4 regions of the Protofrankia symbiont of Coriaria myrtifolia genome follow, and region 3 is predicted to be linked to each of the others. Evidence: riboswitches for the same ligand, from Rfam matches in the RefSeq annotation. Region 3 holds a riboswitch; each other region holds the start of a gene.
What was found. A riboswitch is a leader RNA that binds a small molecule or an ion and turns the genes downstream of it on or off. The one in region 3 is predicted to bind cyclic di-AMP.
Positions count from the first base shown of each region.

Region 1: it holds a riboswitch for cyclic di-AMP, as region 3 does, so the genes downstream of both, CM1CMNOD_RS20295 (C40 family peptidase) here and CM1CMNOD_RS02615 (transglycosylase family protein) in region 3, are expected to answer to the same signal.
Region 2: it holds a riboswitch for cyclic di-AMP, as region 3 does, so the genes downstream of both, CM1CMNOD_RS24140 (transglycosylase family protein) here and CM1CMNOD_RS02615 (transglycosylase family protein) in region 3, are expected to answer to the same signal.
Region 4: it holds a riboswitch for cyclic di-AMP, as region 3 does, so the genes downstream of both, CM1CMNOD_RS23990 (C40 family peptidase) here and CM1CMNOD_RS02615 (transglycosylase family protein) in region 3, are expected to answer to the same signal.

Region 1 covers NZ_CAAAFS010000346.1:15,046-22,484, reverse strand. Annotated here, with positions in the region: gene CM1CMNOD_RS20305 (MarR family winged helix-turn-helix transcriptional regulator) at 1-320, opposite strand, end outside; gene CM1CMNOD_RS20300 (PHB depolymerase family esterase) at 580-1,227, shown strand; gene CM1CMNOD_RS20295 (C40 family peptidase) at 1,648-2,619, opposite strand; cyclic di-AMP (ydaO/yuaA leader) riboswitch at 2,808-2,983, opposite strand; gene CM1CMNOD_RS20290 (4-hydroxybenzoate 3-monooxygenase) at 3,507-4,787, shown strand; gene CM1CMNOD_RS20285 (hypothetical protein) at 4,797-5,159, opposite strand; gene corA (magnesium/cobalt transporter CorA) at 5,562-6,746, opposite strand; gene CM1CMNOD_RS20275 (hemerythrin domain-containing protein) at 7,255-7,439, shown strand, end outside.
Region 2 covers NZ_CAAAFS010000290.1:720-8,158, forward strand. Annotated here, with positions in the region: gene CM1CMNOD_RS16220 (COG4705 family protein) at 257-1,525, shown strand; gene CM1CMNOD_RS16225 (hypothetical protein) at 2,047-2,229, opposite strand; gene CM1CMNOD_RS16230 (ABC transporter permease) at 2,734-3,456, shown strand; cyclic di-AMP (ydaO/yuaA leader) riboswitch at 4,095-4,267, shown strand; gene CM1CMNOD_RS24140 (transglycosylase family protein) at 4,272-4,868, shown strand; gene CM1CMNOD_RS16240 (transposase) at 5,039-5,362, shown strand; gene CM1CMNOD_RS16250 (HepT-like ribonuclease domain-containing protein) at 6,460-6,831, opposite strand; gene CM1CMNOD_RS16255 (nucleotidyltransferase family protein) at 6,821-7,111, opposite strand; gene CM1CMNOD_RS16260 (DUF4037 domain-containing protein) at 7,326-7,439, opposite strand, start outside.
Region 3 covers NZ_CAAAFS010000050.1:8,767-16,205, reverse strand. Annotated here, with positions in the region: gene CM1CMNOD_RS02630 (NAD-dependent epimerase/dehydratase family protein) at 1-1,044, opposite strand, end outside; gene CM1CMNOD_RS22770 (CAP domain-containing protein) at 1,359-2,309, opposite strand; gene fbaA (class II fructose-bisphosphate aldolase) at 3,349-4,386, shown strand; cyclic di-AMP (ydaO/yuaA leader) riboswitch at 4,966-5,114, shown strand; gene CM1CMNOD_RS02615 (transglycosylase family protein) at 5,121-5,822, shown strand; cyclic di-AMP (ydaO/yuaA leader) riboswitch at 6,382-6,547, shown strand; gene CM1CMNOD_RS02610 (transglycosylase family protein) at 6,553-7,293, shown strand.
Region 4 covers NZ_CAAAFS010000196.1:6,371-13,809, forward strand. Annotated here, with positions in the region: gene CM1CMNOD_RS11070 (peptidoglycan-binding protein) at 35-823, opposite strand; gene CM1CMNOD_RS23990 (C40 family peptidase) at 1,217-1,951, opposite strand; cyclic di-AMP (ydaO/yuaA leader) riboswitch at 1,955-2,117, opposite strand; gene CM1CMNOD_RS11080 (cold-shock protein) at 2,629-3,069, opposite strand; gene tkt (transketolase) at 3,383-5,485, opposite strand; gene CM1CMNOD_RS11090 (SPFH domain-containing protein) at 5,853-6,755, opposite strand; gene CM1CMNOD_RS11095 (NfeD family protein) at 6,782-7,225, opposite strand.

The DNA.
Region 1 (7,439 bases), on a different contig from region 3:
TGGCCGCGGGTGCTGAGCTTCACCAGCGTCGCCCGCCGGTCGCTGGGATCAGTGGTGCGTTCCACCAGCCCGGCCGCGGCAAGCGCGGCAACCTGGCGGCTCACCGTGGAGATGTCCAGGGCGAACACCGTGCCCAGGGTGGTCAGCCGTACGGCGCCGTGTTCGTGGATGTGGCTGAGCAGCAGGTAGGCCGAGCGGTCCAGAACCGTCCCGGAGTCGTCGGCGATGGCCATCCGGAAGCGTTCGGCGCGCCGGCCGAACACCGACAGCTCGTGTTCGATCTTGATCAGTCGATGGTCGAGTTCCTGACCACTGTCCACTTCGGCCTCACCCCTGTTCCGGCAGCCGTATGCCCCGCAATCCGATGTTGTCGAGATTCTGGTGGATACACCACGTCAACGAACGAGCCGTGCCGTGGTTGCCGTACCGGCCATGCTTGTTTGACTACTTTTAGTGATCATTTGGTGTCGCAAGCTGGTCGGGTGTGAGGCAGCGCACTCCGGGTAGGTCCCGACTTGTCCACGACGCGAGGCGAATCAGCCGAATCGACGGCTCCTGGTGTGGTTCGGTTGTCTCGTGGTGTCGAATCCGCTGAAAGCCGGGAAACAGCTATGGGCCAAGAACCGCAAGCGGGTGCTGATCATCGGTGCCGTGCTCGTGGTCGCCTGGATCTACGTGTCCCGTTCGGGTAACCCGGACACCGAGCGGGCAAAGATACCGACGGGGTACCTCTCCGCCGAACGCGAGCTCACCGTTCATGCCGACGCCGACCCCGGCAAGCCGCTGCCGCTGGTCCTCGTCCTGCATGACGACAACAGCGACGCGGGCGCGATCGAAAAGATCACCGAGGCCTCGACGCTCGCCGACCGACGGGACTTCGCCGTGGTCTACCCGGAAGCCGTGGACGGCGAATGGAGGTTGGACGATCCTCAGGGCGCGGACGTGCAGTACCTGCGTGACGTCGTGCGCTACGTGTCGCAGGAGCGGTCGAAGATCGATCAGTCCCGGATCTACATCTGGGGCCTTGGCGAAGGTGGGCGTGCCGCCCTCGCGGTTGCCTGCGCGGCGCCCGACAACGGGCTGAAGTTTGTCGCCGTCGCGACGGTGGGGTCGGTCGGGCAGAGCCCGAGCTGCTCGCCAGAAACCCATGTCCAGCATGTCGACGGGGCGTGGAACGAGCGGATCACGCGCGCTCTGTGGGACTTCTCCAGGCAGTTCAAGGCGTAGGAGCGGGCGTCCGGTCGTCCGCCGTGGCTTGGGGAACTCGCGGAGGAGACGCCTTGAGGGGAGCTTCGGTCTCGGCCGGGCATCCGGTCGGTGAGAGGGGGCGGCTCCCGCCGACCGGCCGGACTGTGGGGGGGGTCCAGTACGACCGGCCGGCGGAAGCCTCTTGTTCCGCCGGGCTTTCCGAGCTGGGGGGGTTGGCTCGGTCCGACCAGCGGAAGTCATCATCGCGGGATGCCGCCCGCGGAGTGCCGCCAGGCCGGTGTCGACATCGACAACTTCGACCTGGCGGCAAGGTTCACGCACAACCGGAGGGGGAGGCTGTGTGGGAACCCGCCTGTGAATTGTGTTTATAAGGTTTGGTTGTCAGTACACGAAGCCATGTACTGACAACCAGCTGCGGACGCGGGCTGATCGGTTCAGTCAGAGAACCCGGCCGACAGAATACGACGTGGTGTAGAGGGGCCTCAGTGAGACGACGTCGCCTGACTTGGGCGCCACCCACATCTTACCATCGCCCGCATAAATGCCAACATGGTAGATATTACCTGGCGTGCCGTAGAAAATCAGATCACCCGGCTGCTTGTTGTACTGCGATATCCGGGTGGTCGCCTGGTACTGTGCCTCGGCAGTGCGGGGGAGGTTGCGTCCCAACTGCTTGAAGACGTACTGGATCAGCCCCGAGCAGTCGAAAGTGTAGGGGCCCTCCGCGCCGTAGACGTAGGGCTTGCCGGCCTGCTGGGCCGCAAGATACACCGCCCGTTCGCCGAACGAGCTGGCGACTGCGAGTGCGCCTGAGACGGCGCTGCTCAAGGCCGAGCCACTGACGCGGGCAGTCTGGGAAGGCCGGGGCGCCGGGGTATTGGGGATCACGGTCAACGTGCCGACGTTGGTCGACCGTGTCGACCGCAGAGCGTCGGTTCCGTCGAAAATCGCGGTGACCTGCGTGGTGGTGAGAACCTTGGCAGTGTAACTGGTGAAGCCCTGCTCGTTGGTGTAAAGGTGCTTGAAGGTCGCCCATCCCTCCGGCAGCTTCACCTGGACCTTGACGAGCTGGTTGGCCAGCGGCGCGTGGGTGACCGCGTCCTCAAGATGAAATCCCACCTCCACCGGCTGGTCTGCCTTCACGGAGACGTCCGAATTCGTGACTTTGAGCACGACACCGGTCTTGGGATGCAGGTCGGTCTGGTTGAGCACCTGACTGGTGACCGATCCGGAACCGCCCGTGGACAGCGGATTGATGGTGGAGGTGCGCAGGCTGGCCAGCGACGCCTGGCCACCGAATTGTGATCCGAGCGTTATGGGCGAGGTGACGGAAGCATCGTCGGAATTTGAGTCGGCTGTGGCACATCCGGCCAGGGCGACACCGGACACCGCGACGGTACCGGTGGTCATCACGGCGACAGCGGCCCGAGCTCGCGAGCGGCCCGTTCCGGACTGCTGCGTGGGCGCGCGATGTCGGCCACGTGTCGGGCGGTCGACGTGCCGGTCGATCTGCTGCCGGCGGGGTGACGGCGAAGCCGTCTGCGACGAACGCGATCGTAGTGCCGGATCAGGCTGCACATCATGCGCAGACAAGGTTGTGATCCTTCCCGTTCGCCTGCGAGGTGAGCTGTCGGGTTCGGGCTGGGCTGCCCGGTGGGTCGCGCGACCATCGCGCTGCGCACTTCACCCCGAGGACGACACCGCGGTTCGGTGCCGCCCGGTGGAGGATGGGTCCCCCGCTCCTGCCCTGGTGACGACTCGGAGGGAACACCGGGACCGCGGGCAGGATTCGGCAGTTCGGCCCGGTGTGTCGTGCCGTCGACGCGAGACTAGTTCATACGGATGGCGCTAGTAAACACTAGTCCCTCACAACTACCCCAAGTAGTTGTATGAAGTGTCATAACCGGCTGTTCTACCCCATCCTCCTTCGCCGGCCGGGGCGGCGTCGGGTGCGACCAGCTGGCTTGTGACCTTTGGTCGCTCGGCTGACGTGCCGCTTTCCGTGACTTGCGGGATGCGGAGGATGACAATACGCCATAGCGGCGGCAGATGGTCGACTGGGGGCCTTCGGGCACGGATAGTCAACAATATCGCTACTTTAGGTAGCGATCAGCGCTATCCGCCAGCAACACTCCGCTCCTTTTGCGAAAATTGTCCGGTTGGTTGGTGCCGGGCTGTCGGCCTCCTGACGCGTGTCGGAATGTGACGTCGTACTCTGGCAGTGCCTCGCCCGGATCGGTTCGTCCGGGTCAGCCATGTGATCAGGGCAGTATGGCGGGTGATCAGGAATCGTGTCGATGCTCCCGGGGGAGGCGCTCGCCGTGACGCGCTCCGCTCCGGGGTCTGCACCGGACGGGCACGGCGCGCTCCAGCCGGGCGCGTCTGCCTCGCGGCCGCGTCCTCGCCGGGTGGGCGTCGTTGTGATTGGCGCGGGTGTCGCGGGCCTGGTGGCGGCGGTCGTACTGGCTCGTCGGGGTATCGACACGCTCGTGCTCGAGGCTGCCAGTCGGGCCAGGGTGGAAAGCCGTCCACGTGCCGGGCTGCTCGGGCCGGCGGCGGTGGACGCCCTGGAGCGCAACGGGCTTGCCGACGGCCTGCGGGCCGAAGGTGCGCCACACCACAACTGTGAGCTCCGGCATCGTCGCAGAGCGTTTGTCGTCGAGTATGATCGCCACGCGGGCGGACGCCATCACGTCGTCTACCCGCAGCAGGAGCTCGTCGCCGATCTGGTTGCCGCCTACCTTGCCGCGGGTGGCGTCATCGAGTTCGGCGTCACTGACGTGATGTTGGACGCGCTGACCTCCGACCATCCCGCCGTCTCGTTCGTCACGGCCGACGGGCAGCGGCAGACAGTGGAAAGCCGTTTCATCGCGGGCTGCGACGGTCATCACGGCGTTTCCCGCGGATCGATCCCCGAGGGCGCGTTGCGCCACATCCGACAGCGCGACAGCGCATGGGCCTGGCTCGCCGTCCTGGCCGCGGTCGCCCCGTCCACGGATAAGATCATTTATGGGGTCAGCCCGCGGGGATTCGCCGGCCACATGCTGCGTGACCACCGGACAAGCCGCTTCTATCTACAGGTGGAGGCCACGGCCGACGCCGCGGACTGGTCGGCCGAGCGGATCTGGGAGGAACTGCACGCCCGGCTCGCCGTGGACGCCGACTGGCAACTGGCGGAAGGGCCGTTGCTGGAGCCGCCGAACGTCATCGCGATGGACTCGGTCTTCTACGAACCGATGCGGTTCGGACGTCTCATACTCGCCGGGGACGCCGCGCGCCGGGTACCACCGGCGGCGGCCAAGGGCGCCGGGCTCGCCATCGTCGACGGTGAGACGCTCGCGCTCGCAGTGGCGGCAGCCCTGCACGACGCGGACGAACGTCCGCTGAACGCCTACTCCGAGGTGTGCCTGGGCCGGGCCTGGCTGGCGCAGGAAGCATCGACGAAACTTCTGCAGCTGGTCAACGTCGAACTTGCCGACCCGTTCGCCCGGCGCCTGCAGGACGTTCGCCTGGACCGGCTCCGAACCTCACCGGTCGCCGCTGCCGAATTCGCGGACCACTACCTCTCCCCTCGTTAGGGCGTGTCGTTACTGGTGGCGGGTGCGGGGAGGCGGCCGGCGGGAGAGCAGACCGGAGGTCTGTAGGACCTGGAGTTCGATCGCGAGTTCGTGGACCTCCGGCGGCAGCGAGCGATGGCTGGCGGCCAGAGCGGCCAGAGCGGTCTGTGTTCGGTCCGCGAGGCTGTCCAGAGCACGCTGGTGCGTACGCATCTGGGCGCGCTCGTCCTGAATCGCGCGCAGCGTCTCCTCCTGCCAGTGCCGGGCACGCATCAGGTCCTCGCTGGCGCTCGCGGCCTGCCGCTCGGCGTCTTCCAGGCGTCCGAGCAGGTGGTCGAGCTGCTCCAACCTTGCCGCGAGCTCTGCGACAAGGTCGCTGCGGACGGTGTTCATCGATGGGGTCATCGGCCCGCGCCGCCCTCGTCGTGGAGATGCGGGACGACGGCGCGCTGGCTGCCGGCGCCAAAGGTACGGCCGAGGATCGGGAGCCGCCGCTTGCCGCCGAGCGAGGATCGGGAGAACCGAGTAGGGAACGGCCCCCTGTGAAAGCCCGACACGATCCATTACGGTAGCTGACAGCGTGGTCCTCGTGAATCCCGACGGGGAGGTCACGCCATGGGACAACCGGTACAATACGATCGAATCGTACAATTGGTCGTATGGCTGGCCACATGTCATGAGGCCAAGCTGGCCGCATGACACGGCTGGTCGCGTGGATTGCCCGCCGGGCGCGGCGGCTGGCCGGGCCGTCCCGATCCGCGCGGCCGAGGGTCCAGCGGATTCGGCGGATTCGGCTCAGAGCCATCCGTTCCGTTTGAACGCCCGGTACAGGAAAAAACAGACCGTCGCCATCAGGCAGAGGACCGCCGGGTATCCCCAGATCTGGCGCAGTTCGGGCATGTGCTCGAAGTTCATACCGTAGATACCGGCTATCGCGGTGGGCACCGCGGCGATGGCGACCCAGGCGCTGATACGGCGCATGTCCTCGTTCTGCGCGATGGTGACCTGCGTCAGGGTCGCCTGCAGTATCGAGGAGAGCAGTTCGTCGAACCGGGCGATTCGCGCGGTGACCTCCTCAAGGTGGTCGGCGACGTCCCGGAAGTACGCCCGGATTCGTGGGTCGATCCCGATGACGCCGGGCTCGGCCAGCGCGCGCAGCGGTGCGTACAGCGGTATTATTGCGTGTTTGAACTCGAGGACCTCCCGTTTGAGCTGGTAGACCTTGCCGGTGTCGGGCCGCAGCGACCGCTGGAAGACCGACGCCTCGATGGCGTCGATGTCGACCTCTATTTTTTCGGTGACGGCCAGGTAGTCGTCGACGATCTGGTCGCAGATGGCGTGCAGGACGGCTGACGGCCCGTGTCGGAGCACCTGCGGCTGCGCCTCCAACCGGCTGCGGAGGCTCTGTAGTCCGCCGTGTTCGCCGTGCCGCACGGTGACGACGAAGTCGTGGCCGAGGAAGACCATGACCTCGCCGGTGTGCACGATCTCGGATGTCGCCGTCAGCTCCTCGTGATCCACATAGCAGACGGTCTTGAGGACGACGAAAAGTGTCTCCGCGTACTGCTCCATCTTCGGGCGCTGGTGCGCGTTGACGGCATCCTCGACCGCGAGCGGATGCAGCCCGTACACGTCTGCGATGGCGGTCAGTTCGGCCGCGGTCGGCTGGTAGAGGCCGAGCCAGACGAAGCTGTTGCGCTGTTCGCGGGCTGCCCGTAGCGCGTCGACATGGTCGACGGGGTGTGGATCACGATGGCCGTCCCGGTAGACCTCGCAGGCGACCACCCGTCCCAAGGGGGCCGAGGGAGCTTCCTGACGCTGCCGGCGTCCCTTCGGGTGCAGCCGGACCAGGGAAACCCGCCTGGTAACGGCTTCCGTCAGCCAGGCAGTCGCGGTCCCACGGTCGGCGTGGCCCCGGGAGAAAAGATGATGCTCGCTGTGACGGTCGTCGGAATTGTCACCGAATTTCTGGTCGGTCACATTCGGCTCCTCCTGTCTGTTCTTCGGTACCGGTCATGCCCGTGTCCGGACGTCATCGCGGTCCGCGCGGCCGGGAATGCCGGTGGGGTCGGCGAGGAGGGTTCTGTCGCCAGGCGTGGTCATCCGATTTCTTTCTGTTGGACACTGTGCTGCCCGGGCAGTCGGGGCTCAGCAGCCCGGAGGGGGCTACCGGGGGCGTCCCGTGCCTGTCCGGATCATTGTCGAAAGTCCGCGTTACCCACCCTGTCACGTCCGCCGCCGATATATCCGGTGTATCCGGTGAGGCTGTGTCCGACTGGGCATGGACCATCCTCGCAAGCACAGCTTGACCAGTGGACATGATGCGCCGATTCTGTTGTTTCCGGCTCATGAGCCGGCAGGCACGAGGTCGGCGGGTGGTTCGGCCGACCCGGGGGCCAACAGTGGCGCGATCATTTTTTCGTGCCCGGGTTCCTCCCGGATCGGCAGCGCCGGGGAGGCCTGGTCTCCAGGGTGTTAGGGGGCGGCGATGACGACCGCGGCAGGTTCGGGAGGAGCCCGACCGGAGGACCCGGCGGGAGCCCGGCCGGAGAGAACGGAGAAAGAAACCGGATCCGGCGAGCGGGCTCAGCCAGCGGCGTCCCTGCTCGGCCTGGTCAGGGCCGCCCATGATCACATTGATGACCTTGTCGCTCGGACGTTCTCCGCCGTGGC
Region 2 (7,439 bases), on a different contig from region 3:
TGACGCTGGAAACGCGTCGGCCAGCGTCCGCGCCGCGTGCGGCAAACGCGGTTGACGCCCGCACGCCCTCACACCTTCCTTACATGAAGCGACGTGCAGGATATCGACACCACAGCGCCTTGGCCACCGGGCCGACGACAGGGGAGGAAGCACCGCGCGGTTGGACGACAGGCGACGCCCCACGGCCGATCCGTCCTCCCAGGCTCCCCCCGTCGCCGGTCCGCCCACCGCGACAGACGAACCGAGAAAGAGCCCCATGACCTCACAACGCAGCCTCGTCACCGCAGACGACACTCTCGCGCCGGTTCGTCGGCCCCTCAGCAAGGTCCCAGAAGTCACCATCTTCTTCTGGATCATCAAGGTCCTCTGTACGACGGTCGGTGAATCGGCCGCCGACTTCCTGAACGTCGACCTGAACATCGGTCTGACCGGGACGTCCGTTGTCACCGGTGTCCTCCTCGTCGGTGCTCTGATCCTTCAGTTCACCGCGAGCCGCTATGTACCGGCCAAGTACTGGCTCACGGTGGCACTCGTGAGCGTCTTCGGAACGCTGGTGACCGATAACCTCACGGACAACCTCGGCGTGCCACTGGAAACGAGCACCCTGATCTTCGGTGTCCTTCTCGCGCTCACCTTCCTCGCGTGGTACCTGACCGAGAAGACACTCTCCATCCACTCGATCTTCACCCGGCGGCGCGAGGCATTTTACTGGCTGACCATTCTCGTCACCTTCGCCCTCGGTACAGCAACCGGCGATCTCATGGCCGAGGTGCTCGGGATCGGCTACCTGATGACGGGCGTCATCATGGCTGCGTTGATCGCCGCTCTCGCCATCGGGTGGCGATTCGGGCTCAACCCCGTTCTCGCCTTCTGGCTCATTTACATTCTGACCCGGCCGCTCGGCGCGTCGATCGGTGACTACCTCTCCCAGTCACCGGACGCGGGCGGGCTGGGCCTGGGCGCCACACTGACAAGCGTGATCTTCGCGGCCGGGATCATCGGCATCGTCGTCTATTTCTCGGCGACGAAAGTAGACGTCATCCCGACCGCCTCGACCTACAACACCGGCACAACGACAGGGCCAACAGGACCGACGGAACAGGGCGGCCTGGTGCAGACGGTCGTCGTGGTGGCCCTCATTCTCGTCACCGCGGGGACGGGATACTTCCTGCGCAAGTCCGCGCTGGAGAGCGGCACCCCGGGCCTGGCCTCCGGCGCCGGCCAGACAACACAGACCTCTCCTCTCGGCGACCTCTCGAAGTTCCGGACCATCACACAGGACACGCTGGATCGCCTGAACGCCGGCCAGCAGTCCTCCGCCACCTCCCGTATCGGCGACATCGAAACCGCGTGGGACGACGCCGAAGCGCGCCTGAAGCCAAAGGACAAGTCCGCCTGGACCGCAATCGATGACAAGATCGATACGGCGCTACGCGCGCTTCGTTCGACGAACCCGGACGTGAACCACGAACGAACAGCCCTGACTGAACTTCTCGCCGGCCTCGGCCCGAACGCCGGTACCTGACTGAAGACCCTCCAAGCCGGCCCCGTCGGCGTGGAGCGACCAAGAAACGCTGGAAACGACGCCATGCCCCGCTAACGATTTTTGGTTGGACACGATACCCGGTTCCTCCAGCTGGTACTGAAGGGCATCGCTGTCCGAGAATCCTGACGGCACGCGCGGGAGCCCCGGCACGAGATAACCATCTCGTCCGCGCCGAGGCTCCCCCGGGCCCCTCGAGGTCCGAGGCCCGCTTCCTGCGGTTCCAGGTGCGTTGCCCGGTCCTCGCCCACCAGCACCCTCCCGCCCGACCCGGACCGGGACGAGATGGAGCCGGCGTACTCCCCCGGGGCTGGGTCAGTCCAGGCAGTCGACGAGCACGTCCCGGCGCCTCCCTGCGCGGAACTCCCACTCACCACACGTCGATCTTTCTGCCACTTAGAGTGATAACATGAGTCGGTGGTTTGGACGCTCTCGACGCTGTATGTAACAATCAGCGCGCCGTGCCCAGCGTCCGCCCGTTCTCGCAGCAGCCCCAGCATGTGCTACTCGGTGTAGCCGTCGAGTTCGTCGGTCGACTCGTCAGCGAGCAGCGCCTCGGGGTCGTTGGCGGGCGCGACGGCCAGCCCCACGCGGGCGAGTTCACCACCGGCCAGCTCCTGCGGCAGGGTGCGGGCACGGTTGCCCGAGCCCGGCGTGGTCGAGTAGAGCTGTGATGTCCTCGTCACCACCGTCCACGGCCGTCACGGCGTGGGTAAGGCGGACGTTGTTGCAGACGCTGAGGTTGGACGAGGTTCCCGGACCGGAGCAGGACCGCCGATGCGCTGGGCCCGCAGTCGTACCCGCTCGACTTCGGGCCGATGGCTGACACGAACTCCGCCGACCCGTACGGGCACCACCCGACGGCTTGTCGAGACCGGCCAGGCAGGCGAGCAGCGTGGACTTCCGGAGCCCAAGGGGCCGGTGCCGGCGACGCCTTGGTGGGTGGAACCGGGCGCAGTCTCCACGGTGGCGCGATAGGGGGACCTCGTCGAGTCAGTCCGGCACTCGGGTCAACTCCAGTCACCACCCGCCATGTAGCTCTGGATGGTGTCGGTTCCGCCTCAGTTACGTAGCCAATTCGCCGGGTCCCGGCTTTGGCTTCAAGGACCCCCGCTGTCTCACGTCGGCCCGCCAGCCGAACCCTGTGCGGCGCGGGGCCGCACAGTAAGCCTGTGGGCGATGTCGTACGGATGACCGCGGGCCTAGGTGGTCTGCTGGCCGTTGCAGTCATCTGCCTCACCGTCGCCCGGGTGCCGCTTCGCCGGGCGATGGTCACCGCCGCGGCCCGCGCGGTCGCCCAACTCGCCCTGGTCGGCCTGGCATTGCGCGGGGTGCTGGCCGCTCCAGCAACAACGATTGCGGTCCTCGCCGTGATGCTCACCGTCGCGACCCTGACCGCGACAGGCCGCCTCACCGGCTTCCCCCACGCCGGGCGTGTGGTCCTCACCGCCTGCACGGTCGGCGCGGCGGTCACACTCGGGATCATCTTCGCCGTCCCGCTGCTCGACCGATCCGCACGCTATCTGGTCGCAGCCGGCGGGATCGTGATCGGCGGGGCCATGACGGCCTGCACCCTCACCGGCCGGCGGCTGTTCGACGCGATGGTGCGCCGCCGCGCCGAGGTCGAGGCCTGGCTCGCCCTCGGCGCCACACCGCGCCAGGCGGTCGCGGACCTCACCCGTACCGCCGTCCGGGAGGCCCTGCTGCCCGCCGTCGACCAGACCCGCACGGTCGGGCTGGTCACCTTGCCCGGCGCGTTCGTCGGCGCCCTGCTCGGCGGGGCAAGCCCCACGGACGCGGCACGGTTCCAGCTGGTCGTCCTCGTCGCCCTGCTCACCGCGGAGACGCTGGCGGCCGTCATCCTGGCCTGGCTGTTCGGTGCTCCTACCCACATCCCCGACCAGAATACGTAGATAGAAACCGTTGTGGTGACGATGGTTTCTATCTACGGAAGGGGGTTGGGGCGGACTCGGGTACCATCGGCAATGATTCTATTTCATATGGTCACTGACATCGGGAAACATCATTGTTTCTCGACACCGCCGGGGTGCCGCCTTCCGACGGTACGAATCCTGCCGCTTATCACGGCCATGTACTGCGGCAGGCTCCATCGTTTCGTCATTTTTGTTCGGGGTTTCAACGTCCGAGAAAAGAGGCGGATTCCCGGACGCCAGAATCGTGATCGCCGGCTTGGTCGCGCGGATGGTCATCCAAGGAGTCTGACTCTGCGCAGCCACAGCTTCGCATGGATGGTCAATGTCACGGCCTGTGGCACGGTCTGCCAACAGAACTCGAAATCTCGATGCTACCCGGTCGATCCGATTGTCCACAAAGCGTGCAAAAATCTGCGTCAAAAGGTGGTAAAGATGCCACGGAGACGACCCGCCTGCTGCGACTGCTTAAATATACGCGCGCGCATGCACACGCTACCGGCAATCGAGGTCGAAATCAAGTGTCGACGTTCGGTTGTGCGCTTTTTCACCGCGCCTTGCCGGCCGGCTGCCCTTCGCGGCTAGGGTTCTGCCGTGCCTTCGCAAGGAGGGCGCGCATCGGGCGAAACACGCCGAGTCCTGCCCCGTCCGATGACCGTCAAACCAACGGCAGGAGCGGGGGAACCACTTCCCGGGCGCTGCACAGCACCCTTGGGGTGAAGCCGCAGGATGCGGCCGGGCATTTCCCAGCCCGAACCCGACAGCTTACCTCGCAGGCGTAGGGAAAGGGCATCAAGATGTCCCATGCGCGTGCCCGGCATCGCAAAACCAGGCAGACCACAAGTTATACCCGCGCGCTAGTCGCCATTCCGACGCTCGCCGCCGCCATCGGCGGCGCCGGCATCGGACTCTCGGGGCCCGCCAGCGCGGCACCGCCCGAGGACCAGATATTGTCGGCAATTGTTCAATGCGAGTCCGGAGGCAACCCGACTGTCGTCAACTCGATAGGCGCCGGCGGACTGTTCCAGTTTCTTCCCAGCACGTGGCAGGCGACCGGTGGAACCGGGCTGCCACAGAACGCCAGCGTTGCCGAGCAATGGAAACGCGCCCGGATCCTGTACGCCCAGCAGGGCACGGCTCCATGGAATGCATCGCGGTCCTGCTGGGGCGGAAAAGTCGGCAGCGCCACCGACACGGCTCCGACCGCTACCGGACCGCAACAGGCGAATGCCCAGGAACAACCGACGAGTCCGGCCGGCAACGAGGGCGAGAACACCACCGGCGACGCTCCCCAGGATGCCGGCGGTGTCCCACCCCCTTCCTTCGCCGCTGACCGGAACTGGCGTTCCTACCGGTCGCCCTGGTATCAGGACATCGACCCGGCCAGCGACTAACAACTCGTTTCACAAAGTCTGATCAACTGCGGTGTGTCGTACCAGGAGCGGGCGGGTTCCGCCGGTAGACCTCGGTCATGCGTGACGAGGAGACGGTGAGCGAGGAACTGTGGAAGCGGCTGGAGCCGCTGATCCCGGCCCGGGAACGGCGGCTCCGCTACCCCGGTTGACTGCCGGTCGACGACCGGGCGGCCCTGGAGGGGATCGTGTGGGTGCTGCGCAACGACGTGCCCTGGCGGGAATTGCCGAGGACGTTGTTCGGGGTGACGTGCTGGCGGCGCTTGCGCGACTGGCACGCCGCCGGCGTCTGGCAGCGCCTGCACGAGAACCTGCTGGACGAGTGCACCGCCGCCGGCCTGCTCGACCTGCACCGGGCGCTGGTCGACTCCTCCCACATCCACGCGCTCGCAGGGGGCCTAGACGGGTCCGAGCCCGGTCAACCGTGCCCACCTCGGCAGCTGTCGGCATCGGGTGAAAACTGGATCTGTTCCTGATCTTGCGATCGGAGTGGCCCTCGGGGTGCTCGCTGAGCACGATCAGTCTGCTGTGATCATGTGCCGGGTGCCTCTTTGACCTTGGGGTTCTTCTTCCGCATCTGTCGGGTGTGCTCGTCGACGGGGTGGACCGGGCCGATAATCGGCTGCGGTTACGTGTCCGGGCGTCGGGTGTGGTGTGTCCGGGGTGTGGGGTGGTCGCGGAGCGGGTGCACGGGCAGTATCGGCGCTGCGCTGGGCCGCTGTGGTGGCGGGAAAATGCGGCCGCACGGCCGTCCGGGACGCCGGTGCATCTGTGATGCGCGCGAGCTCGGGAGTCAGGATTGCGGTGAGCACGCCGGTGAACGCCTGCCGGTCGTTGTCACATCGCCAACCTTCGCTGCCGGCGGTGAGATCCGGAGCGGCGCTTGCGGGGTGGGTGTAGGTACGCCACACCGCGGCGGTGAGAAAGGTCAACTGTTCGACCAGCCGCAGAGCGTCGCGGTCGGGGGTTGCCGGGGAGAGGGTGGCCACGGTTGCCGCCAGATCTCCGCTTCCGGTGGCCCAGGAGACAACGACCGCACGGCGACCAGGGTCGTAGGCATACCGGCTCACCGTCCGGCGCCTCTTCGCACTATCGGTACCACCCGCCGTCCACCACGGCCCTCTTCAACGGCCGACGACTGGAAACCACTGTCCGTGGTCGCCATCTACGAGATGACATCTGGTTGCCGTTGCAACGTCACCACCACGTCACCACCGGGGCCAGTTACCGATCTCCGTAGCAACCTCCGCGGCCTGTTCGCGCAGGTCACGGGGGGTGGACCCTGTGTACCAGCATCCGAACCGATTGATCTTGGTTGCAGGCCCTGAAATCGCCATCCACCCGGTCGCCACCCGGGCCCTGGCCAGGGACGATGCTCCGTGACCGCACCGACTGCACCGACCGCAACATCGTCCACCGAGGCGAACAAGTGTTCCGTATACCTGGCGGTTCCGGGCACCTCAGCCCGTCTGCCGACAGCCACATCCACAGACCGGCCGAGGCTCGGAGACGTTTCCGTCGCAGGTCCATCGTCACCTGTGGCCGGACATGGAACGCGAAGGCAAGCGCGCGGTCAGTGCGGCTGGTCGAGTTGGCTGGCGATGAGTGGGAACTCGGCTTTGAGGAGCGTCAGCAGTTGCTCCTGGAGTTCCCGCAGCGCGGTCGTGGCGATTCGCCACACGATTGACCAGTCGACCTCGAAGTATGCGTGAACGGCGATGTTGCGGAATCCTGTGACAGGCCGCCACGGCAGGTCGGGCCAGCGCTCGCGGACCTCGGGGGATACTCGTCCGGCCGCCTCGCCGATCACCAGGAGTTTCTGGAGGACGGCACTCTGGATCAGATCGCTTTCCAGGAACGCGGCCTCGTCGACATCCTGGACGAACGCCGTCGCGGCGACCGCGGCTTCGATCATGTCGACGAGGTAGAGCTCATCACGCCGCATAGAGGACCCGAGCCTCCGCGAGCACCCGGTCACGGATGACCCACTTCAACCGGGACTTGGGCACCAGGTCGACGGGACGTCCCACGATTTTTTCGAGATCATCTCGGAGGTCGACGATCTCGAAGCCAAGCATCGAGTTGGGCGCCAGCACGTACAGCAGGTCGACGTCCGATTCGTCGGTGTCGTCGCCGCGAGCCACCGAGCCGAAGACGGACAACTCGGCGACGCCGTAGCGCCGGCACACCTCGGCGATCCGGCTGTCACGAAGGTCGACGGTCACATCGCCATTATCGCCAGAGACAGCCACAACCGCACGACTGCACCGCCTCACGCGCGACGCCCGCCGGCGTCCTGCGTGCCGTGCGAACCACCACCCAGCTGCGACCCGCAGCGTCGCAAAGCAGTCCGACGCACGAGGTGCATCTGCTCATGCGTCCCAGTCGCCGGCGCCGCCGAGTTGCTCGATCCACTCCGCGGACAGCTTGCCGCGAGATTCATGCCCCGAGTCCAAGCGTGGGGGCATAGTCGCGGCGGCGGTTCGGTTGGGTGAGGATCTCGACGCTGTCGATGGCCTGGTCGATCGCGCCGGGGAGATGGCCGAGCGGGCC
Region 3 (7,439 bases):
GACGCCGAGCAGTCCCCGTTCCCGCAGCAGCGCCTCGGTGCGGGCCATCCCCTCGTCCAGGCCGACGCGCGGCTGCCAGCCCGTCAGCTCTCGGATTCTGGCGATCGAGTAGGTTCCCGTACGGGTCAGTTCGGCCAGCGTCAGCGGGCCGAGATCCACATAGCCGCGGGGATGCAGCCGCGAGGTCACCCGGCCGGACAGCCAGCCGCGTTCGGCCAGCAGCCGGTCGGTGGCGTCGAGCGCGCGTACCAGCGCCGCCGGCACCTGTCCCGGCAGGGGCACGCCGGCCATCCGCGCGTACCGGCCGAAGAAGTCCGACGCAGTGATCGGCTCGCCGCCGGTGACGTGCAGGATCTCACCGGCGGTCCGCTCGGCACCGGCGACGGTGGCGACGGCCGTGGTCAGATCGTCGACGTGGATCGGGCTCAACAGCCCACGGCCACCGTCCACCAGGGCGAAACGCCCCGCCCGCAGCAGCAGCAGCGGCCACAGCGTCCACCGGCCGGCCCGTGGGCCGTAGGCGTCGCCGACCCGCAGCACCGTCACCGGCAGCCCCCGGGCGGACGCGGCGAGCGCCGCCCGTTCGGCCGCGGCGAGCGTGTCCGGGCGCGTCAGGCCGGTGGCCGTGACCGGCGCGCTCTCGTCCACCAGATCCGGGAAGGAGTCGCCCAGCACGCTCACACAGGAGAGGTGCACGACGCGGCCGACATCGGCGCGCTCACAGGCGTCCAGCAGTCCGGCGGTGCCCCCGACCGTCACCGAGTGTAGCTCACTGTCGGTGAGCGGTGCCAGACGTCGGCGCACGCCGGCGCGCACCGCACCCAGCTCCCCACCGCCACCCGTGCCGACGGCCGCCGCGTGCACGACAAGATCGGCACCGACCAGCAGCTTGTCCAGATCCGCCGGCCGGGTGACGTCCGCCACGACAATACCCGGGCCACGACGGACATCGACCGGTATGACGTGGTAACCGCGTCGGCGCAGCTCGTGCGCGACCGCGTCCCCGATGAATCCGCCGGCGCCAGTAACGACCGCGCGAGCCACGTCCCCCCTCATCGCTTTCCTGACAGCTCTGGAAGAGCCAACATCATAGGCGTCGCATCCCGTCACGTTCCGCTGTCAATACGTCGTTCGAGCGGCTCGACATCGACCCGACGTGACCGGAAGGCCAGACTAACCGGTGATGACGGTCACAGCCGTCACGGCCCACGCCTGGATGCCACGAGCACGACCGTCCGGGAGCGGAGCGCGACAACCGCTGGAGCACCCCGAGCGCATCCGGACGGACCAGATCGGCCAACACCCGTCGGACACGGCCAGCACCCGTCAGGCACCGGCCAGGACCTGTCAGGCACGGCCTACGGCGTCCCGAAATCCTGCGTCCAGTAGGTGCCGTAGCGGCCTCCGGTGGCATAGCCCACACCGATCTGCTTCAACGAACAGTTCAGGATGTTCGCGCGGTGCCCGGCGCTGTTCATCCAGCCCCGCACCACTTCCGCGGGTGTGCGCTGGCCCGCGGCGATGTTCTCCGCCGCGGCGGAGAACTCGTACCCGGCCTTCGTTATGCGCTGGAAGGGCGTCCGGCCGTCCAGGCTGTCGTGGCTGAAGTAGTCGTGGGCGGACATGTCAGCGCTGTGCGCCTGCGCGGCCGTGATCAGCCGGCGATCCGTCGTGAGCGCCGCGCAGCCCACTCTCGCCCGCTCGGCGTTCGTGAGCGCGATCACTTCGGACACCTCGCCCAGAAGCCGGTCGGACGGCGCACTCGTCACCGGCGTGACCGGGAGTGCCGGGGACGATACCCGTGCCACCAGGGCCGGCGCGGCCGATGTCGCCGGTGGTGGCGTGGCCGGGGTCGCCGGCGTCACCGGGGCCGGGACGGCCGGCAGGTCGGCCGTGGGCTGCGGCTGGGCGGGCACCTGGGTGGCGGTCAGCCGCGGCGGCGTGTTGACGATCCGTAGCTGGCTCGCGCGTATCGAGGGGGTCCGGGACGGATGGAACACGATCTCGGCCAGTGTGTAGGCGCCGTCGGGCAGCAGCCGGGTGTCCACGGTGGCCTCGTACGGGGCTGTGGGCGCCATCTGAACGTTCGTCGTGGGCCCTCGCAGGACGAACGCCACCCAGGTCCGGGTGTCCGCGGAAGCGGTGGCGCGCAGCCGCACGATGCCGCTGACGGTGCCGCGGTCGGTTGTCGGCTGCGCCGTCGACCGGGCGGCGAGCGCGAGCACGGCCGTCGACGACGCCAGTGCCGGGGCAACGACGACCGACCCGTCCGTACCGGCTGGCGCGGCGAATCGTGTCAGGAGCAGCACGGCTGTTCCGAGAACGCCGAGGACGACCGCCGGTACAACAGCAGGCCACCTCCGGCGAGCACGGTCGTACCCGCGATGTCGATCCATGGAACCTTCCGTCCGGTCGGCCCCCCGCGCGTGTCCCCCTCCGCCGGCCCATGGATCCGGGCCTACCGGACCGAACCATCGGCCACCAAGATCACTATCGTGTCGCCGTCGGTCGTCCAGCCGGCGCTCACAATAGCGAATAGCAGGCAGAACGGGCCATCGGGGGCTGGGCGCGCGCCCACCGCCGCGCCGGTGAACGGCCCGACGGCCATCTCTTCGCCCGCTCCGGCGGGCGACACCGGACGGTTCGGTCGCGTCACGCGCCCAGCCGCGACGGGGAGCGCGTTTCGGGCACGGCGGGAGCAATGCGGCAGGGCATCGCGACAGGGACATGTGGCGGGTACACGTGGCGGGGCATCCCGGTAGGGCATGGCGGGGCATAAGGCCCGTGGTCGGGAACAAACCGGGCCACGGCCACGGGCCGGAGTACCAAAGTGCTGATAGAAGGCACCGCCCAGGTCGTACGGACGGCTCTCGACGCATTCGCACGGGGCGCGGCCGGGTGCTTCCCGGTAACATAACCAGGCATGGCACCGGAAATCGCGATCGACGATACCCCGGCCGCCAGGGTGTGTCTGCCGGGCACGGGTCGACGCGGGCCGCAGCCACGAGATCCACGCGATCGAGGATCTGCTGGATGCGCTCCCGCGCGGTGAGCGACGCGCCCGCGCCCGGGCCGACCGCGGGCAACCCCGGCGGCGAGCGGGACGATGCCACCGGGTAGCCGAAAACCAACGGATGACACCACTCTCGACGAGGCCGAGAGTGAGGACGACGGCATGGTGCACCAAGCCCGGCAGACCATCCGTACTCACCCGTTGCGGCCGTCCTACCGGACGGGGAGTGTTCGTCATACCCTTCGCGCAACTTCCCGGCACGGCACACGTCCGAATCGGTAAAATATCACCGAACCGGGCACGCCGCGCCCCGACTGTCCACAGGAGCCAGACCGATGCCCATTGCCACCCCAGATATCTACGCCCAGATGCTCGACCGGGCCAAGACGGAGGCATTCGCCTACCCCGCGATCAACGTCACGTCGAGTGAAACCCTGAATGCCGCGCTGAAGGGCTTCGCGGACGCCGGGAGCGACGGTATCGTACAGATTTCCACCGGCGGGGCCGAATTTCTCTCCGGTACCAGGGTGAAGAACATGGTGCTCGGCGCGCAGGCCCTGGCCGAGTTCGCCCACCATGTCGCCAAGGCGTATCCGGTCAACATCGCGCTGCACACCGACCACTGTCCTGCCGGCAAGCTCGACACCTACCTGCGCCCGCTGGTCGCGATCTCCAAGGAGCGAGTGCTCAGGGAGGGCCGCGAGCCGCTGTTCCAGTCCCACATGTGGGACGGCTCCGCGGTCGAGATCGAGGAGAACCTCAAAATCGCCGACGCGCTGCTGGCGGACACGGCCCAGGCGAAAATCGTCCTGGAGGTGGAGATCGGTGTCGTCGGCGGCGAGGAGGACGGCATCGTCGGCGCGATCGACGAGAAACTGTACAGCACGCCCGAGGACATGTGGCGGACTGTCGAGGTCCTCGGCGCCGGGGAACGGGGCCGCTACCTGGTCGCGGCAACCTTCGGAAACGTGCACGGGGTATACAAGCCGGGCAATGTGAAACTCCGTCCGAGCATCCTGCGTGATGGGCAGCAGTATGTCGCGCAGAAGCTCGGGCTGCCAGCCGACGCCAAACCCCTCGACCTGGTCTTCCACGGTGGGAGCGGTTCCGACCTGTCCGAGATCCGTGAAGCGGTCGATTACGGCGTGATCAAGATGAATGTGGACACCGACACCCAGTACGCGTTCACCCGGCCGGTCGTCGATCACGTCTTCCGGAACTACGACGGTGTCCTGAAGGTGGACGGCGAGGTCGGCGTGAAGAAGCACTACGATCCGCGCAGCTACGGCAAGGCGGCCGAAGTCGGCATGGCCGCCCGCGTCGTGAAGGCGTGTGAGGACCTGCGTTCCGCGGGACGCTCCCTCGCCAACTGACCCCGCTCGGACGGGACGGCTCCACAACACGCTCGCCAGACCGGGCTTCGTCGTCCGGCTGGCGAGCGTTCGCGTGTGGGCGTCAGTCCCCGGGCATCGGGTGACCGCCAGCCGTCACCCGTCAGCGGTCATTCCGCATATGGCGCGGGTTCCGGAAAGGTCGCACCATCGTCGGATCACGGGTACGGTACACACCGTCCTGCCGTTCTATGCGTCTTCGGCGAAATCAACGGTGTTCCGCGCCGCGTGCGCCCGGCCGGCCGGGCCCGGCCTTTGGCCCGGAGCACGCGGACCGCCGGCTCGCACACGGGTTCCTACCCGGATAATCCGGTTCCGATCGTCACCGCCACGACGGGATACCGAGTTTTCCCGGCAATAAAAGTACGATGAAAGCAATAAGCGCGCGCACCCGCGCGCTACCATCCGCTCCCGAGCCCCGGCAAGAGCTGTCGGCCCGATGTGCGCATCCTCACGAAGCGGATTCCCCGCTTGTTCGGCGCCCAGCAATTGTTGTTATGGTCTGCGCCGTGCTCGCGATACAGCGAACACACGTCGGGCGGCACGCCGAATCCTGCCCTCGTCCGACGAAAACCCAAACTTGTGGCAGGAACGGGGGACCCACTTCTGGGCGCCGATATCGGGCGTCCTCGGGGTGAAGCCGCAAATGCGGCCGGGCAGTCCCAGCCCGAACCCGACAGCTCACTTCGCAGGCGTGGGGAAGGGCATAAACCAATATGTCCAGTGCACGTTCCCGAAATCGACATCACGAAACCGGCCGAACCCGGCTGGGCGCTCGGGCGCTGGTGGTCGCTCCCGCCCTGGCCGCGGCGGTCAGCGGAAGCATCGTGATGTCACAACCCGCCAGCGCCGCCACCACCTGGGCGCAGCTACGCCAGTGCGAATCCGGAGGGAACTACAGCACCAGTACCGGCAACGGTTACTACGGTGCCTACCAGTTCTCGCTGAGCACCTGGCAGAGCCTCGGCTACACCGGGCTGCCCAGCAGCGCCTCGCCCGCCACCCAGGACGAGGCCGCGCTGAGACTGGCCAACCGGTCCGGCTTCGGCCAGTGGCCGGTCTGCGGCCAGGGGATGGGCGCCGACCAGCTGGCGGCAGGCGCCAGTTCGTCCGGGGCCAGTTCGTCCGGCAGCGGCTCGGTGAGCGCGGGTGGGTCGACCGGGACCCAGCGCTGGGTGGTGAGTCAGAGCGCGCAGCGTCTCGCGGACAACACGCTGTTCACCACCGGGCTGATCTACCAGGTGCGCTCGGACGTACGAGCCTGGCAGCGCCAGATGAACAGGCTCGGCTACCGGATCAAGATCGACGGCCGCTACGGCCCCCAGTCCGCCTTCGCCGCCGTCCTCTTGCAGGGCTCGCGGGGCCTGCAGGAGGACGGCATCTGCGGCCCACGGACCAGGGCCGCCACCTTCGGCTGAACAACCGACTGAACAGCCGACTGAACAACCCGGCAGTCGAACGCCCCTCGGCGGCCAGCACCGCCCACCGGCGGCCCGCACGGCCCGAAAACAGGCGGCTCACCCGTGGCTGGACATCCGACGGATCGGGCTGGAGCACCACGGACAGCACAGCCATGATCTCTTCTCGTGTCAGGCCTCCGGCCGCATCCGGGAGAACCCCGGATCCGGCCGGCCTGGGAGCCGATCCGGCGGGGTCGGGAACCGACCCGGACGATCCTGCTCCCCGGCGTGCTCCAGAAGTGACAACAAGCACATTATCGATACGCAAGAAGCTTTACCCGTCACCATAAGTCACAGAATCCGGAGAAGGTGACCCCGCAGCGAAGCGGAGTCACACCGTCAGGTACGGTGACACATTCACGGTGCCTAGCCCATTCGGGTGATAACGGTCACGTGGGTGTAGTTCATCCGACACCCCGATTTGCTTCGATAGAACCAGACTCGCTAGAGTTCTCCCACTCGCCGGATCGGTGAGGCCGCCCGGACGGACGCCGAGTCCTGTCCCCGTTCGGTACGGCCCGAGCTACCGCGGAGCCACAAGGACAGGATCGGGGGAACCACCATCCGGACGTCCTCTCACGGAGTCCTTGGGGTAAAGCCGGCAGCGTCCCTCGGCGCCGCCGGCCGGGCTTGATTCCCGCCCGCACCCGACAGCTCACCTCGTAGGCGACGGGAAGGACCGACCCACATGCCGTCTGGTGGCAGGCACCGCGCCCCGCAACCTCCCTCCACCGTCATGAAGGTTCTGCGTACCACCGGTGCCGTAACGGCACTCGTGAGCAGCGGCCTGGCCGTCACGGCCGCACCCGCGAGTGCGGCGACCTCTGACGACTTCGCCAAACTCCGCCAGTGCGAGTCCGGTGGCAACTACCGGATCAACACCGGCAACGGCTACTATGGCGCCTACCAGTTCGACGCCAAGACCTGGCACAGCCTGGGCTACTCCGGTCTGCCCAGCGACGCACCGCCGGCGCTCCAGGACGAGGCCGCCTACAAGCTCTACAACGCCCGCGGCTGCTCCCCATGGCCGTCCTGCTCGGCCCAGCTGGGTCTGACCCGCAACGGCCCGGCACCGTCGTCGTCCAGCAGCACCGCCGCCTCCGCTCCCAGCAGCCCGATACAGCGCGCGATCACTCCGGTGCAGCCGGCGATGACGCTGGAACGCGCCAAGTCCCTGTTGAACTCGGAGGACTTCACCGGGACGGCGCTGTCCACCGCGCTGGCCGGCGAGGTCCGCCCCGACGCCTACGTCTGGCAGAGCGAGATGCGCCAGAAGAAGTTCATCCTCCAGGTGGACGGACGCTTCGGACAGGAGTCCCAGGGCCTGGCATCGCTCTACTCGTATCTGACCCGGGTGGACGACGGCAGCACCGGTGTGGTCGGCAAGAACCTCTGGGACGTCACGGTCACCAACCCGACCGTCCTGTAACATACCAGGCGCACCTTTCGCGCCATTTTGTGGCTTGAAATTCTGCGGCTTGAAATTTTGCGGCCAAAGGTTACGGAACGCTCAACGCTGTTCCTTTGCCGCCGGGTCGCGGCCGGATGACCTACCCGCCGCGCGCCCCGATCAGG
Region 4 (7,439 bases), on a different contig from region 3:
GGAGGTACCCAGGGCCGTCAGTAGCACCCAGCTGTCAGCCGCATGGGAACAGCTGGGCGTAGGTGCGGGCGCCGACTATTCCGTCGGCCACGAGGCCGTGCTGCCGCTGGTAATCCTTCACCACCCTGGTGGTCCGCGGACCGAATATTCCGTCGACCGCGAGAGAGTATCCGAGATCGGTCAGCCGCTGCTGTACCCTGGCCACCTCGGTACGCGGTTTACTGCCGTTTCTCACGGTCGCCGCGGACGATGGGACCGAACAGTTCCGGCTGGTGTAGCTGATCCCGCTGACGGCCGGGACAGGGGTGCTCGACCGTGTTGTCGACGCGCTCGCCGGGCTGGCTTTCACCGCCGCCGCGGCGGTGTTTCCCCGCGTCAGATAACGATGGTAGGAACCATTGGTGTAGGCGCTCCAGGCACGCACGCCCTGGCTGTCGCACACCTTCTTCGCAGCCCACGCGTTGGTGGCCGGGTCGTAGAGGTTCCTGCCCGCCAGCCAGCTCGCGTGGACCCGCGCGTTGATCTGCCAGAGCCCGCGGGAGTCCTCACCGCGCGCGTTACGCGCCTTGGCGTTGCCACCGGACTCCGCGAGCGCCACCGCCACCCAGGTGCCCAGCGGCACCCCTCGGCAGCTGGGCAGCCCCGCGTTCGCGGCGACGCGGGCGATGGTCGTGTCGGTGACGACGGCGGACCCGGACGTCCCGGCCGCGCTGGCCGGAGCCGCGGTCAGCATCATTCCAGCCGTCGTCCCGATGAGCCCGACGGTGCCCGCTAATGCGGCGCCGTTGCACCGACCGGGTTTTCTGTGCCTTCCCCTGGCCATAATCAGACTCTCACCTAAAATATCGTCGAAAGGATCGCCCGTTGCCGGAAATGCCGGCACAGTACTCTCTAGGGCCGGCTCGAGAACTATATTTCCCGAGTTCTCTACCAGCCGCTGGGAAAACGTCATTCGGGTCGCCGAACAGGCCGTTCACCACATTGCTTCAGGAGGCTCCGGTGTCGCCCCCAGAGCGCCAAAAAGGCAATTCAATGCGTTTCTACAGGCGTTTTTTGAACACCCGGAACGGGAGCCAAAAGAATCCGACGGTGTTCCGAGAAAATCTGTCCGGCAACAACCGGGAGAAATTTTCGTGGCGTCCACCCGTGGTTTCCCGCGCTGTCCGCCCGGGGCTCCTGGACACCCCGTGGCCGCCAGCCCGGCCCGGGCGGTCGGTCACCTGATACGGCCGACCAGATAGTTACTGGTGTAGACCTTCTGGAGCCGGACCACGGCCCCGGTGTGCGGGGAGGCCCACATCATCCCGTTCCCGGCGTAGACACCCACATGGTGGATGCCTCCCGGCCGGCCGAAGAAAATGAGGTCACCGGGCTGCCGGGCGTTCTTCGACAGCTTCTGGGAGGCGTTGTACTGCGCGTTGGCTGTCCGCGGGACGCTGCGGCCAAGCTGCTTGTAGATGTACCGGACGAGGCCGGAGCAGTCGAACGCCCGCGGCCCCTCGGCACCCCACACGTACGGCTTGCCGGCCTGCTTCGACGCCAGATAGACGAGCTTCGCCCCGAAGCCGCTGGCGGAGGACGTCGAGAAACTCACCGGTTGCGCCGCCAGCGTGCCCGTGCCCGTGGTGGCGGCCGGGGTGATCGTAAAGGCGGCTGACCGGGCAGCGTTCGTGCTGGTCGCGGTGGTCGTACTGGTCGTGGCGGCGTCGGTCCGGCCCGTCCCGCCCGTGTCCAGGCCCCGGTCGTTCGCCAGGGCCGGCGAGGCCAGCCCGGAGAGGGCGACAGTGCCGGTGGCCGCGGCGGCGACCGCGGTACGCGCCGATATCCGGCCGAGGGTGGAGCGGGTCGTGGGCGCGCGATGACGACCGCGCCTGGGGCCGGGATTGGAATTGGAATTGGAATTGGAACGATGTACGGCAGCCGGACCTGAATTCACCTGATGTGCAGGCAACGCTGATCCTTCCCATACGCCTGCGAGGTTAGCTGTCGGGTTCGGGCCGGGAAGCCCGGTCGACGCGCGGATACACGCGGCCGACTTCACCCCAAGGACGGCCACCGTGGTGGCGACGTCCGGCGGAAAGGTGGGTCCCCCGCTTCTGTCCTGGCGATCGCTAGTCGGAAGACACCGGACCGTGGACAGAACTCGGCGTGCGGTCCGGTGCCGTTGAGAACCCGGCCAACGTAGCGAACTACTTTCGGTAGTCGCAAGCGGCGGTTTTCTCGGCATGTCGACGTACAGCACTCACTGTGCGTATCATTTACGCGTGCTGTCTCAGGATGACCGCCGAGACGGTACAAGCTGGCCACAGCGTGACGGCGCTACACACCGCTTCCACGGATAACCGGTGCGTATCGTGCAACAGTCAACGCGGACCGGCAGCAACATTTTTTCCGCTGTTGTGTTTCTGTGTTTCGCAGCCGGGCAGGCGGATCGCCCGCAGGTAGGCGAATCGACCAGCCGGAGCAACGTCACAGATCCGGCCGTGCGCATGGTGTGGTCAGTGGTACGGCCAGCGCAGCGTGGCCAGCCGTGTGGCCGGCGCAGCGTCCGGGCAGCAACGACGCGCCCGGGCACCGGCGCGGGTCGACAGATTCCGGGCCGGGCCGGTAGGGGCCTGAGCGGGCCGGTTATTGGGACTCGACCCAGCCACGCGCCTGCGCGAGGCTGGTCAGCCGCTGCCGTATCTGGCTTATCTGGCCGCCGGTCAGGGTCGGCACCGACTCGATGAGCGTCTCGGTCAGCAGGTGTCGGAACTCCCCGACGGTGAGGACGTCGCACATGTCGTCGTCATCGGCGTCCGAACGCCCGTTGGCCATGCTCGGGGAAGCCAGGGGACTCGCTGGCGCCGGACGGGCCTGGGCCCGACGGGCCAGGCGGACGACCGACGCCTTCGGGCCCCTGTCGCTTTCCTCCGCCTCGAACTCCACCAGCGTTCCGGGCTGGAACAGATGCTTCTCATCTTGAAGATCGTTTGCGTGCATGAAAATATCGTCGCCGCCAGCGTCAGGCGCTATGAAACCGTAGCCACGAACCCCGTCGAAACGCAGAATCCTACCGGTACCCACCACGTCTGCCCCTGTACAACCTCTGTGCCAACCAGCTCTGTACCCAGTCACCTGCACACCAGACGAACCTGTGCACAACCAAACCCCAGGACCGCTCGCACGACCATGGGGCCTGTTCACCGTCTCAGGTGCGCACAGCCAGGTCAAGCCGACACCCGGAGCGCAAAACAACCGACAACAACCGACAACGATCGGCAGGGAACGATCGCGGAAACACCGGAACGGGCCGTCGGCCGACCGGCTCCCGCGGACTCCCCCGGGAACCAGCCGGCCGTCGACATCGTGACCGAAATCTTCGGATCCGGATCCTCGCGGTCTACGCCGGGTCACCAACAGCGCTGACGGCGGCCAGGCTCTGCCTGGCGGCACTGACCACCGCCTGCGGGGTGAAACCGAACTTGGTCTGCAACGCCCGCAGCGGGGCGGACGCGCCGAAGGTCCGCATACCGATGATCACCCCGTCCGGGCCGGCGTACCGTTCCCAGCCGAGCGTGGCCGCCTGCTCGACCACGACCCGCGCGCGGACCGCCGGTGGGAGCACCTGGTCGCGGTACTGCGCGGGCTGCCGCTCGAACAGCTCCCAGGACGGCAGGCTGACCACCCGGGCGCGCACCCCCTGCGCGGTCAGCTCCTCGTGGGCGGCCAGGGCCAGGTGCACCTCGCTGCCGGTACCGATCAGGATCACCTCGGGATCGCCGTCGGCGGGGTCGACCAGCACGTAGCCGCCGCGGGCGAGCCCGGCGGCGTCGGCGTAGCGGGCCCGGTCCAGCGTCGGCAGCGCCTGCCGGCTCAGGACGAGCGCGGCCGGCTCCTGCCGCAGGCCCATGACCACCCGCCACGCCTGCACGACCTCGCCCGCGTCACAGGGACGGATCACCAGCAGGCCGGGGACGGCCCGCAGCGAGGCGAGCTGCTCGATCGGCTGGTGCGTCGGCCCGTCCTCCCCGACCCCGATGGAGTCATGGGTGAACACGTGGATGACCGGCAGCTCCATCAGCGCGGACAGCCGCAGGGCACCGCGGGCAAAGTCGGAGAAGATCAGAAAGGTCGACCACAGCGGCCGCAGCCCGGACAGGGACAGCCCGTTGGCCACCGCGGCCGACGCGTGCTCGCGGACGCCAAGGTGCAGGTTGCGCCCGCCCGGGCTGGCGGCCTGGAAGTCCCCAGCGCCGTCGACGGTCAGCCGGGTCTTCGTCGACGGGGCAAGATCGGCGGAGCCGCCGACCAGCCAGGGCACCCGGGCGGCGACGGCGTTGAGGACCTTCCCGGAGGAGTCCCGGGTGGCCAGGCCCCTGCCGTCGGCGGGGAAGACGGGGATGTTGGCGTCCCAGCCGTCGGGCAGCTGCCCACGCCAGATCAGGTCGAGCTGGCCGGCAAGATCGGGATATGCCTCCCGGTAGCGGTCGAGCAGGGCCAGCCAGCTGTCCCGCTCGGCCCGGCCCCGCTTCCCGACACCGGCGGCGAAGTGCTCGTACACCCCGTCGGGGACAAGGAAGTGCGCGTCCGGCGGCCAGTTGTAGAACCGCTTCGTCGCCCGGATCTCCTCCTCCCCCAGCGGCTCCCCGTGCGCGGCGGCGGTGCCCTGCTTGGTCGGGGCGCCGAAGGCGATCTGGCTGTCGACGATGACCAGGGTCGGGCGGTGCGGTTCACGGCGGAACGTCTCGAAGGCGCGGCCCAGGGCCGTGCGGTCGTTGGCGTCGCCGACCCGGGTGACGTTCCAGCCGTAGGCGATGAACCGGGTGGCCACGTCCTCGGTGAACGCCAGGTCGGTGCCGCCCTCGATACTGATGTGGTTGTTGTCGTAGATCCAGCACAGGTTGGCCAGCCGCAGGTGGCCGGCCAGCGACGCCGCCTCGGCCGCGACCCCCTCCATCAGGTCGCCGTCGCCGCACAGCGCGTACACGTCGTGGTCGAACACGTCGAAGCCGGGCCGGTTGAACCGCGCCGCCAGCCAGCGTCCGGCGATGGCCATGCCCACCGCCGTCGCCGCGCCCGTGCCCAGCGGTCCGGTGGTCGCCTCCACCCCCGACGTCCAGCGGTACTCCGGGTGGCCGGGGCACCTCCCGTCCAGCTGGCGGAACCGTCTGATGTCGTCGAGGGTGACCGCTGGCCCCCCGAGGGTCTCGTAGGTGGGGTCGACCGCCCGGACGCCGGCCAGGTGCAGCGTCGCGTACAGCAACGTCGACGCGTGCCCCGCCGACAGCACGAACCGGTCCCGGTTCGGCCAGGCGGGATCGTCGGGGTCGAAGCGCAGGAACTCCTGCCACAGCGTGTAGATCACCGGTGCCATGGCCATCGGGGTACCCGGGTGCCCGGAGGCCGCGGCCTGCACCGCGTCCATACACAGGGTGCGGATCGTCGCGACGCACAGATCGTCCGTGTCGGTGATGGTCGGCTGCTCGGTGGGCGTCATGTACATCCCTTTGTCGACATAGGACGCCCACAACGTCCGTCGCAGGCGCTTGCGGGTCCACACGTACCGGTCCGGTAGCCGCGCCGGGCCGCGACGCGGTTTGGCCGCCCCCGCTGTCGGCTCCCGGACCGGGCGAGCCGACCATCTGCCGCGGCCGGGAACCGCATCCGCGATCAGCTCGGCAACCTAGATCGTATCCAGCGGTGACAGATCTCTGGCGGACGTCGGGGCCGTACGGGCGCCGCTGTGGCCCCGCTCCCAGTTTCCGCCCCCGACATGTCAGGAGAACGCAGCAGCCAGCGGCGTCACTATGGTGACCGTACGTGCATACTGGCGTCGGCGTGGACGGAGCGGGGAAAAGAGACGAAAGCTGTCAGCGGGCCTGCCCGCCATCCGTCCGGTCCGGTCCGTCGGTGCGGCCGCCGAACGCGGCGAGGCCCCCGAACGCCCTGGTCAGCTCGCTGGGAACGATCCACACCTTGTTCGCCTCACCTTCGGCGATGCGCGGCAGGGTCTGCAGGTACTGATAGGCGAGCAGCTTCTGGTCGGCGTTGCCGGCGTGGATCGCCCGGAACACCGTGGTGATGGCCTCGGCCTCGCCCTGCGCGGCGAGGATCTTCGCCTGCCGTTCGCCCTCGGCCCGCAGGATCGCGGCCTGTTTCTCGCCCTCGGCCCGCAGGATCTCGCTCTGCTTGACGCCCTCCGCCGACAGGATCGCCGCCCGGCGGTCCCGCTCGGCTCGCATCTGCTTCTCCATCGAGTCCTGGATCGACGGCGGCGGCTCGATGGCCTTGAGCTCCACCCGGTTGACCCGGATGCCCCACCTGCCGGTCGCCTCGTCGAGCACACCGCGCAGCCTGGTGTTGATCTCGTCGCGGGAGGTCAGGGTCTGCTCCAGGTTCAGGCTGCCGATCACGTTGCGCAGCGTCGTGACAGTGAGCTGCTCGATCGCGCTGATGACGTCGGCGATCTCGTAGGTGGACGCGCGCGGGTCGGTGACCTGGAAGTAGATCACCGTGTCGATACCCACGACGAGGTTGTCCTCGGTGATCACCGGGCGCGGCGGGAAGGTCACCACCTGCTCCCGCAGGTCGACGCGTTCACGGATCCGGTCCACAACGGGGATGACGAGGGCCAGGCCCGGGGTGAGGGTCCGGTGGTATCGGCCCAGCCGCTCGACCACGACCGCCCGGGCCTGCGGAACAACCCGCACCGCCCGGCTGAGAAAAACCAGCAGCACCAGCAGAATGACCGCGGTGGCGATCAGCCCGGCCATCGACGCCTCCCCGGTCCCAAGGCCCGCTACAGCTGCGCGGGGTGAACGATGGCTGTGGCGCCGTCGATGCGCAGCACGCGCACGCTCGTGCCCGGTTCAAGAACCTGACCGTCGATCGTCGCGCGGGCCGACCATATCTCACCGCGAATCCTGACCCGCCCGTCACCGTCACCGTTAACGGGCTCAAGGACGACACCCGTCACACCGATCAGCGCGTCGGTGCCGGTCGCGGTGGCCGGTGCCTGGTGCAGGTGCCGGCGCGCGACCGGCCGCAGCCCGAGCAACAGCACCACGGAGGTGGCGGCGAACGCGACAAGCTGGACGGACAGCGGGCCGCCGACCCCGGCGACCGCGCCTGCCACCAGGGCCGCGAGCGCGGTCATCCCGAGAATGAGGGCAAGGGTAAGCATCTCGCCCACGCCAAGAACGCCGGCGATCACCAACCACCACAGCCACGGCTGCATGACCATCATGCTATCCGCGGAATCCCCCCGGATGTGCGGGCCGACGTGCACGGATACACGAATTTCCGCGCGCCCGCGGCGCCTGGTCCGGTCGCCACCGGCCTCCGGCCCGGCGCACAGCCACCCGTTGGACCACAACCACACTGTTGGACCACAACCACCTGCTGTTGGCCACCTGCTCGTCCCAGGGCAGCCGTTCGTCCGTTCGTCCGAGAGCGTC